One region of the Lentzea sp. NPDC051208 genome, then DNA from elsewhere that is predicted to be linked to it. Evidence: riboswitches for the same ligand, from Rfam matches in the RefSeq annotation. Region 1 holds a riboswitch; each other region holds the start of a gene.

Region 1 (3,186 bases):
CAGGACGCGGTGGGCCTTGAGCAGGCCGTCCGCGAGCGGAGTCCGGCCTCCGGTGCGCATCTTCTTGAGCCTGGTGGCAGCCGCGTCCACCGAGGTCGTCGGGGGCAGCGCGAGCTCGGCCTGGTTGCCGCGGAACGTCACCACGCCGACCTTGTCCCGGCGCTGGTAGGCGTCGCGCAGCAGCGAGATCACCGCGCCGCTGACGGCCGACATCCGCTTCTGCGCCGCCATCGAGCCCGAGGCGTCGACGACGAACAGGACGAGGTTCGACTCCTTGCCCTCCCGGACCGCCTTGCGCAGGTCGGCGGCGGTGAGCAGCAGTCCGGGACCGCTGCGGCCCCGCGCCGCCTGGTGGGGTGCCGCGTTCGTGAGCGTGTCGACCAGGTGCAGGCCACTGCCGTCCACTTTGGACGAGCGGACGATCCGGCCGGTGCGGGCACGGGCGCGGGAACGCTTGCCGGGCGCGCCTTCGCCGACTCCGGGGACCTCCAGCAGCCGCGCCTTGAACGCGGGCGCGGGCTCCGGTGCCGGACGGTCCTGAGGCGCGTTCCCGTTGCCCTTGGGGCCTTCCTGCGGCTCGGGCAGCTCACCGCCGCCGGGGCCGTCGTCGTCCGGGCCCTCCGGCGGCTCCTCCGCGTGCTCGGCCGCCTGGCGCATCGCGTCTTCGAGCTGCTGCTCCTCGATGCCGGGCTCGTCGAACGGGTCGCGGCGGCGCCGGTGCGGCAACGCGAGCCGGACCGCGGTCTCGACGTCCGTCTCCTCGACCTCGGTCACGCCCCGCCACGCCGCGTGGGCGGTGGCGGCACGGGCCACGACGAGGTCCGCGCGCATGCCGTCGACCTCGAAGGCGGCGCAGACGGCGGCGATCCGGCGCAGCTCGCTGTCCGGGAGGGACACCCGCTTCAGGTTGTCGCGCGCGTCGGTGATCTGCTGCTTGAGCTCGGCGTCCTGCCCGGCCCACTTCGCCGCGAACGCGACGGGGTCGGCCTCGTAGGCGAGCCGCCGCCGGATGACCTCGGTGCGCACGGCGACGTCCCGGGCGGCCTTCACCGCCACGGTCAGCCCGAACCGGTCGAGCAGCTGTGGCCGCAGCTCACCCTCTTCGGGGTTCATGGTGCCGACCAGCAGGAACTGGGACGGGTGCGAGACCGAGACGCCCTCGCGCTCGACGTGCGCGCGGCCCATCGCGGCGGCGTCCAGCAGCAGGTCGACCAGGTGGTCGTGCAGCAGGTTGACCTCGTCGACGTAGAGGACGCCCCGGTGTGCCGCGGCCAGCAGGCCGGGCTGGAACGCCCGCACGCCCTCGGTCAGCGCCTTCTCCAGGTCGAGCGACCCGACCAGCCGGTCCTCGGTGGCGCCGACGGGCAGTTCCACGAGCCGGGCCGGCCGCCGTTCGACGCCCTCGTGCGGCGCGTCGGGGCAGTCGGTGGTGCCGGGCGCGCAGCCGAAGCGGCAGCCCCGGGACGCGTCGAGGTCGGGCAGCAGTGCGGCGAGGGCACGCACGATGGTCGACTTCGCGGTCCCCTTCTCGCCTCGGACGAGTACGCCGCCGATGCCGGGGTGCACGGCGTTCAGCAGCAGGGCCAGGCGGAGGTCGTCATGTCCGACGACAGCCGAAAACGGGAACATGCTCGGCGAAGTCCTTCCTCGGGTGTCCACGCCCGCGGTCGGTGATCAAGAGGGGAACGAGTTCCTGACTCCCGGTTCTCTCTCTACCGGTCACAGTCGCGGGACGGCGCCGGATTCGCACCGGCTTCCTCGCACTCCCCTCACAGCCCCGGCATCGTCGCATTTCGCACCCCCAGGTCCAACAGCCAGGTGAGCGACGTCGCCCTAGATCAAGCTCAGGAACTCTCCCCAGGCCTGTCGCACCTCGTCCGCCGTCCACTCCAGCGCGGGCTCGGCGACGGTGATCTCCGTCTTCGCGAGCGTCCCGTCCCGCCAGAAGCCGCCGAGGAACTCGCCGCTCACCTCGGTCAGCCGCCGCGGGTCGCCGGGCAGGTGCAGCGCGAACTGGTGGGTGTGCGGCTCGGGCAGATCCATGGCCGCGGCCACGACCTTGGCGTGCTCGACGTACGCGCCGAGCCTCGGCAGCACGGTGTCCAGGCCGTGCAACGCGGACAGCGCCGCCGGCCACTGCTGGAACAGCATGCCGCCGTACCGGTGCCGCCACACCCGTGCCTGGTCGACGAAGTCCTGGGTGCCGGCGAGCGCCGCGCCGGAGATGCCTTCGAGGGACTTGTAGAACGACACGTAGACCGAGTCGAACAGGTCCGCGATCTCCGGCAGCGGCTTGCCCAGGCCCAAGGTGCTCTCCCACAGCCGCGCGCCGTCGAGGTGCACGACCGCGTCCCGCTCACGGGCGGCGTCGACGAGCGAGGTCAGCTCGTCCCAGGACGGCAGGACGAACCCGGCCTCGCGGTCCGGCACCTCCAGCAGCAGCGTGCCGTACGGCTCCGGGCAGGTCGCGACCTGCGAGTTCGGCACCTTGATCGGGCCCAGGCCGGACAGCACGGTGAGCGCGTCGTTCTCGTGGTCGAGCTGGTGGGCCCGCGGATGCATCGCGACGATCGGGTTGTGCGTGCGGTCCGCCCAGCACTTGAGGGCGATCTGCTGCGCCATGGTCCCGGTCGGCACGAACAACGCGGCCTCGGTGCCCAGGAGCTCCGCGACCCGCGTCTCCAGCGCGCCCACCGGGCCGCCGTCGCCGTAGCGGTCGGGGTCGACGTCCGGTACCGGGCCGAGCCTCTCCAGGAGCGTCTTCTTGCGGGTTCCGGAGAGCTGACGGTTCATCACCCGGGCATCAAACCTCAGCCGCGAGCGTGTCGGCGAGTGAAATGACGCCTGCCCGGATCTCGCCGTCCGTCATGCCCTGGGCCAGCAGGAACTCGATGTGCTCACCGCGCAGCACGGCCAGCACGGTGTGCGCCCTGAAGGTCGAGCCGACCAGCTTCGCGAGCCGCTCGACGGTGATCCGGAAGTCGTCCTCGCAGCTGCGCACCGTCGTCCGCTCCACGGCTACGACCAGCGGCAACGACGCCTCGCTGGGCCTTCCCCTCGGCACCACGCCCGAAGAGGTGCTCGGCGACGTCTACCGGTTCGACGAGATCGCCGAGGCCCACCGCGCACTCGAAGCCCGCACCACGACGGGCAAGCTCATCGCGCGACCGTGACCGACTTCGGCGC
Region 2 (3,186 bases), on a different contig from region 1:
GGTGCACCGTGCTGGTCGTGCCCTGCGACGTCGAGGTCGAGGCGGGGGAGCGGCGGATCTTCCGCGACTCGCTCGTGGGCGTGGACGCCGACGTGCTGAAGGCCCTTCAGTAGGTGGTGGGGGTGGCCGCGAGGCCACCCCCACCATTACGCGACTGCGGCCTTCTCGGCGGTCTTGGCCCTGCGGGTGGCCGGGTCGATGAGCAGGCCGAACACCACGCCGATGCCGACGTAGAGCGTGGCGAGCTGGGCGAGCGAGCTGAGGCGGAACTGCCACAGGACGTTCACCGGCATGTCCGCGGGGATCGTGTCCGGCGGCGCGGGGAACGCCAGCAGCACCACCGCGGTGGCCGCGGCCACCGCGAGGAGCACGGCCGTCGTCCGCACCGGCTGCGACTGCGCGCGCAGCCGCTCGGCGAGCCAGCTCGCGGCCCACACGATCACCAGACCGGCCACCACCACACCGAGGTAGAGCGCGGTCCGGTAGTTCACCGTCGTCGGGTCGCCCACGGCGGGCGGGTTGGCGGGGTACTTGAGCCACGGCAGCAGCGCCACGGCACCGAACACCGCGGCACCGAACGCGAAGCTGCGGCTGAACGGCGTGCTGCCGGTGAACCAGCGCTTCGACAGCGCGTAGGCCGTGGCGAACACCAGGCCCACCGCGATGCCGACGATCACCACGCCGAGCATGCCGCCCACGACCTGGGCGCCACGGCTGACCAGTTCGTCCCCGCCACCGTGCGAGTGGCCGGCTTCCTCACCGGCGGGTGCCCGTGCCTCCTCGACCGCGAGCGCGGCACGAATCGGGATCTCGGTCACCAGGAGCTGCACCAGCGCGGACGCGACACCGGCGATACCGCCGGCCGCGACTCCGCGCAGTGCCAGAGACCTGTACGTCGTCATGTGCCTGATCCGGGGATCGGATCAGTGGCACGGAACGCCGAGCGCGTGGCGCCCGTCGTGGAAGAACTCGTGCAGCATCTCGGAACCCGCGCCGAGCGCGAGGCCGTTCTCCTGCAGGACCAGGTAGGTGACGATCAGGCCGAGCAGTGACACGGCGAAGGCCCATTTGGGCACGCGGACGGCGGACAGGCTTGCTGCGGGGCTCGTCATGACGGGCTCCTCCATACCTCGTGGAAGGTCAACTCTCCTTGCGGCGCCGCAGCCGGTCTCCTGACTCCCGGATCAACGCTGCCCCCGCGTCTTCCCAGTCCCGGCGGGGACCAGTGACGTGCTCGGCGGGGATCGCTTCCCGGTCACAGTGGCGAGGACCGCGCCGGATTCTCACCGGCTTCCCGTCACTGCGGCGCGTGCACCGTAAGTTGATCGGCCTGGTAAGCACAACCGGCCATAAGAGTTGTTGCGTTCCTCACTTCACGAGTGGACAGTCACCACACTTCCCACCTGCGGCGACGCGATAGTAGAGACAACAGCTCCTGCGCCGGAAAGTGACTTCGCCGGGAAAAGTGATGAATTCTCCCGCCTGTTCGAACGGGGGCGCGCTCATGAGCCGTTCGCCTCGTTCTTCCGCTTCCTCGGCGGTGAGCATCCGTGCGCGAACAACCATTTTGAGCGCGCCCGCGATGTTCGACATGGCGTTGCCCCACAGCAGTCCGCGCGCCACCGGGGTGACCCGCTGAATCGCTTCCACCACTGGTTCGAGCGCTTCCGCGGCCTGCGGGCCCAGTCGCGGCTGGTCGATGCGGACGCTCAGGCCGTTCGCCGGGTGGTGCTGCCACCACAGGTTCTCCGGGCGCACGTCGATCGGGATGTTCGCGGCCGTGAGCGGACTGAGCAGCCGTGCCGTGTAGCTGAGGAAGAACAGGCTGGCCGCCACGCGTGGTTCCTCCGCTTTGTACCGGTTCGCGATGGCGTCGATCGTGGTTTTGAGCGCCGGGCCCTCCAGCAGTGCCGTTCCCGGCAGCCAGGAATCGTCGGGACGGCCCACGTCGAGGGCGAAGAAGGGGTTGATTCCGCGCACCCGGCGCAGCGCTTCGAGGACCTCGGCGAACTCAGACACGAAGTTCACGCTACTGGGTGTCCATGCAGGACAGATCACGTCCACGGCCTGGGACAGATGCGACCGCGGTGTGGACGGGGGTGGCCGGGATGGGAGGATGTGGAGCCGTGAAGACCTTCGATTCCCTGTTCGCTGAGCTGACCGAACGAGCCGCCACCAAGCCGGAGGGATCCGGCACCGTCGCCGCGCTCGAGGCCGGGGTCCATGCGCAGGGGAAGAAGGTCCTGGAGGAGGCGGGCGAGGTCTGGATCGCCGCCGAGTACGAGTCCGACGAGAAGCTCTCCGAAGAGATCTCGCAGCTGCTCTACCGCCTCCAGGTGCTCATGCTCGGCCGTGGCCTCACCCTCGAAGACGTCTACAAGTACCTCTGACGGAAGACTTTCACATGCTGCGCGTTGCAGTCCCGAACAAGGGCGCGCTCGCTGAACGCGCCTCCGCCATGCTCACCGAGGCCGGGTACCGGCAGCGGCACGAGCCGCGCGATCTGACCGTGCTCGACAACAACAACGAGGTCGAGTTCTTCTTCCTGCGTCCCAAGGACATCGCGATCTACGTGGCGTCCGGCGACCTGGACCTCGGCATCACCGGCCGTGACCTGGCCGCCGACTCGGGCGCCGACGACAACGGCTCGTCCGTCGAGGAGCTGCTCGCGCTGGGCTTCGGCTCGTCGACCTTCCGCTACGCCGGGCCTCGCGGCACGGACTGGAAGGTCTCCGACCTCGAGGGCAAGCGCCTCGCCACGGCGTACCCGAAGCTCGTGGGCCGCGACCTCAAGGCCCGCGGCATCACCGCCAAGGTGATCCGCCTCGACGGCGCCGTGGAGATCTCGATCCAGCTGGGCGTGGCCGACCTGATCGCCGACGTGGTGGGCTCCGGCCGCACCCTGCGCCAGCACGACCTGGTGGCGTTCGGCGAGCCGATCTGCGAGTCCGAGGCGGTCCTCATCCACCGCAACGGCTCGGAGCTCACGGCCGCCAAGAAGCAGCTGACGGCCCGTCTGCAGGGCGTCGTGTTCGCGCAGCAGTACCTGATGCTCGACTATGACTGCCCGCGTTCGCTCCTCGACGCCGCGATCGCGCTGACCCCGGGCCTGGAGTCACCGACCGTCGCGCCGCTGGCCAACCCGGACTGGGCGGCCGTGCGGGCGATGGTGTCGCGCAAGGAGGC
Region 3 (3,186 bases), on a different contig from region 1:
GCCATCGGCGGCACGAGGTGGTCGACCAGCGTGGCGTGCGCGCGCCGCTTGGCCTGCGTGCCCTCGCCTGGGTCGTTGACGAGGAACGGGTAGATCAGCGGCAGGTCGCCGAGCGCCGCGTCCGTGCCGCAGGACGCCGACATGCCGACCGTCTTGCCCGGCAACCACTCCAGGTTGCCGTGCTTGCCGACGTGCACGACGGCGTCGGCGCCGAAGTTCGACTCGATCCACCGGTACGCCGCCAGGTAGTGGTGCGACGGCGGCAGGTCGGGGTCGTGGTAGATCGCGATCGGGTTCTCGCCGAACCCGCGCGGCGGCTGGACGATCACCGCGACGTTGCCGGACCGCAGCGCGGCCAGCACGATCTCGCCGTCCTTCGACTTCGAGAAGTCGACGAACAACGAGCCCGGCGCCTCGCCCCAGTGCTCGCGCATCGACTCGCGGAACTCGTCGGGCAGCGTCTCGTGGAACTCGCGGTAGTCGGCCGCGGCGATGCGGATCGGGTTGCTCTCGAACTGCTCCTGCGTCAGCCAGTCGGCGTCCTGGCCACCGGCGGCGATCAGCGCGTGGATCAGCTTGTCGCCGTCGAGCTCCTGCACGCCCGGCAGCTCGTCACCGATGTCGTAACCGTGCTCCTGCATGGCCTTCAGCAGCCGGACGGTCGACGCGGGCGTGTCGAGCCCGACCGCGTTGCCGATGCGGGAGTGCTTCGTCGGGTACGCCGACAGCATCACGACGACCTTGCGGTCCGCGACCGGGATGTGGCGCAGGCGGCCGTGCCGCACCGCGATGCCCGCGACGCGCAGCGCCCGTTCCGGGTCGGCGACGTAGACGGTGAGGCCGTCGGCGTCGATCTCCTTGAAGGAGAACGGGACCGTGATGATCCGGCCGTCGAACTCGGGGATCGCGACCTGGGTCGCGGTGTCCAAAGGAGACAGTCCGTCGTCGTTGGAGTCCCAGGACTCGCGGCTCGACGTGAGGCACAGGCCCTGCAGGATCGGCACGTCGAGCGCGGCCAGCGCACCGACGTCCCACGCTTCGTCGTCACCACCGGCGGACGCCTTGGCGGGGTTCGTGCCGCCGGCCGCGAGCACCGTCACGACCAGCGCGTCGGCCTGGCGCAGCGTGTCGAGCAGCTCGGGTTCGGCGGTGCGCAGCGAGGAGCAGTAGACCGGCAGCGGCCTGCCGCCCTTTGCCTCGATCGCGTCGCACAGGGCGTGCACGAACGCCGTGTTCCCGGCGACGTGGTGCGCGCGGTAGTAGAGCACCGCGACCGTCGGGCCTTCCTCCGGCCGCGTCTCCCGTTCCAGCACACCCCACGAGGGGGTGGCGGCAGGGGCCTCGAAGCCGTGGCCGGTCAGCAGCACGGTGTCGGACAGGAACTTGTGCAGCTCGGTGAGGTTCGCCGGACCACCGTGCGCGAGGTAGAGGTGCGCCTCGGCACACACACCGCCGGGCACCGTGGACAGCTCCATCAGCGCCGCGTCGGGCTGCTGCTCACCGCCGAGCACCACGACGGGCAGCCCGCCCGCCAGCAGCCAGTCGAGGCCTTCCTCCCACATCCGGCGGCCGCCGAGGATGCGCACGAGGACGAGGTCGACGTCGTCGACCAGCGCGGGCAGGTCGTCGACGGTGAGCCGGGCGGGGTTGCCGAGCCGGTACTCGGCTCCGCTCGCACGCGCCGACAGCAGGTCGGTGTCGGAGGTCGACAGCAGCAGGATCACGCAGGCTCCATCCCTCGTGGGGTCCTCGCCCCAAAGTGCGGGTGACTGGCGAAGCGGAGTTCCTGACTCCCAGCGGTGTTCGCTGGTCACAGTGGCGGGACCGCGCCGGATTCACACCGGCTTCCTCCTGCGCTTCGTCGTTCGGGCTCACCCTAACCGGCGGGTTACAGTCCGACCTATGCGTAGTCACCCGGACGCCTGCCCCGGCGCCGTCGAGCTGCACGCCGCGGCCGACGGCGGGCTGGCGCGCATCCGGGTGCCCGGAGGCACTCTTTCCGCTGCTCAGTGGGATGCCGTCCGTCTTGCAGCCGCCGAACTCGGCACCGGCTCGATCGAGCTGACCTCGCGGGCGAACCTCCAGATCAGGGGGCTCGCGGACGGGGTGGAGCTGGGCGAGCGGATGCGTGCGGCGGGCCTGCTGCCCTCCTGGTCGCACGAGCGCATCCGCAACATCATCGCGGCGCCCCTGGACGACAACCAGGCCCTGGTCGACGCGCTGGACGCGGCCCTGTGCGCGGACCCCGAGCTGGCCTCGCTACCAGGGCGTTTCCTGGTCACGGTCGGCGCTTCGGTGAGCGGACTGGGTGGCGACCTCGGCCTCGTCGGAGACGTGCTCCTGCTCGCCGGTACCGATACAGGTATCCGCGTGTCCGACCCGGTCGACGCCGTCGTGACCGCCGCCCGCCTGTTCCAGTCGATGCGCGGACCCGCCTGGCGCCTGTCCGAAGTGGACGGCGGTGTGCGAAAGATCACCGCACACTTCGGCGCCACCGACGCCCCTCGCTTCACGCCGGTTGTGACTCCTGTCGCACCTTCACCGTTGACCCCGGGAGTTCCGCTGGGCCGGCTCGACGCCCGGCAGCTCCCCGGCGTCCCCCTCCGCCTGACCCCGTGGCGCAGCCTGGTCGTGCCCGCCGGCACCGACGTCACCGGGCTGATCACCGACCCCGCCTCCCCCTGGCACGGCGTCAGCGCCTGCACCGGCCGTCCCGGCTGCGCGAAGTCGCTCTCCGACGTGCGGGCCGATGTGCACGCTTGGGTCGATGCGCCCGCACAGACGCATGCGCCCGCACAGGCCGATGCGTCGCACCACACACACGCGCCAGGCCGGGTACCCCCGATTTCAATTCTAGGGAGCAGGTCCGACAGGCCCGGCGCGGTGCATTGGTCCGGCTGTGCCCGCCGGTGCGGTCGTCCCGCCGGCGATGTGATCGAGTTCGTCGCGACCGGCGACGGCTACGAGGAGATCAGGTGACGCAGTACATCAAGGACGGGGCGGAGATCTACCGCCAGTCCTTCGCCACCATTCGCGCGGAGTCGGACCTCACCAGGTTCCCCGGCGACGTCGCGCAAGTCGTCGTCCGCATGATCCACGCGTGCGGCATGACCGACCTGCCGGACGACGTCGCGTTCTCCCCGAACGTCGTGCGCGACGCCCGCGCCGCGTTGCGGGCGGGCGCGC

The links. A riboswitch is a leader RNA that binds a small molecule or an ion and turns the genes downstream of it on or off. The one in region 1 is predicted to bind cobalamin.
Region 2: linked by a shared signal. The riboswitch ahead of AB0M48_RS33915 (CbtB-domain containing protein) and the one ahead of AB0M48_RS08925 (putative cobaltochelatase) in region 1 are both predicted to bind cobalamin.
Region 3: linked by a shared signal. The riboswitch ahead of cobN (cobaltochelatase subunit CobN) and the one ahead of AB0M48_RS08925 (putative cobaltochelatase) in region 1 are both predicted to bind cobalamin.

Annotation. Positions count from the first base shown of each region.
Region 1 covers NZ_JBFBAW010000003.1:320,022-323,207, forward strand. Annotated here, with positions in the region: gene AB0M48_RS08925 (putative cobaltochelatase) at 1-1,629, opposite strand, end outside; cobalamin riboswitch at 1,667-1,818, opposite strand; gene AB0M48_RS08930 (beta-eliminating lyase-related protein) at 1,834-2,793, opposite strand; gene AB0M48_RS08935 (hypothetical protein) at 2,804-3,001, opposite strand; gene AB0M48_RS08940 (hypothetical protein) at 2,970-3,173, shown strand; gene AB0M48_RS08945 (hypothetical protein) at 3,157-3,186, opposite strand, start outside.
Region 2 covers NZ_JBFBAW010000017.1:16,174-19,359, reverse strand. Annotated here, with positions in the region: gene AB0M48_RS33925 (HAD family phosphatase) at 1-113, shown strand, start outside; gene AB0M48_RS33920 (CbtA family protein) at 147-902, opposite strand; gene AB0M48_RS33915 (CbtB-domain containing protein) at 924-1,112, opposite strand; cobalamin riboswitch at 1,145-1,334, opposite strand; gene AB0M48_RS33910 ((2Fe-2S)-binding protein) at 1,369-2,019, opposite strand; gene AB0M48_RS33905 (phosphoribosyl-ATP diphosphatase) at 2,127-2,390, shown strand; gene hisG (ATP phosphoribosyltransferase) at 2,405-3,186, shown strand, end outside.
Region 3 covers NZ_JBFBAW010000002.1:405,509-408,694, forward strand. Annotated here, with positions in the region: gene cobN (cobaltochelatase subunit CobN) at 1-1,724, opposite strand, end outside; cobalamin riboswitch at 1,759-1,894, opposite strand; gene AB0M48_RS06260 (hypothetical protein) at 1,903-2,979, shown strand; gene AB0M48_RS06265 (precorrin-8X methylmutase) at 2,976-3,186, shown strand, end outside.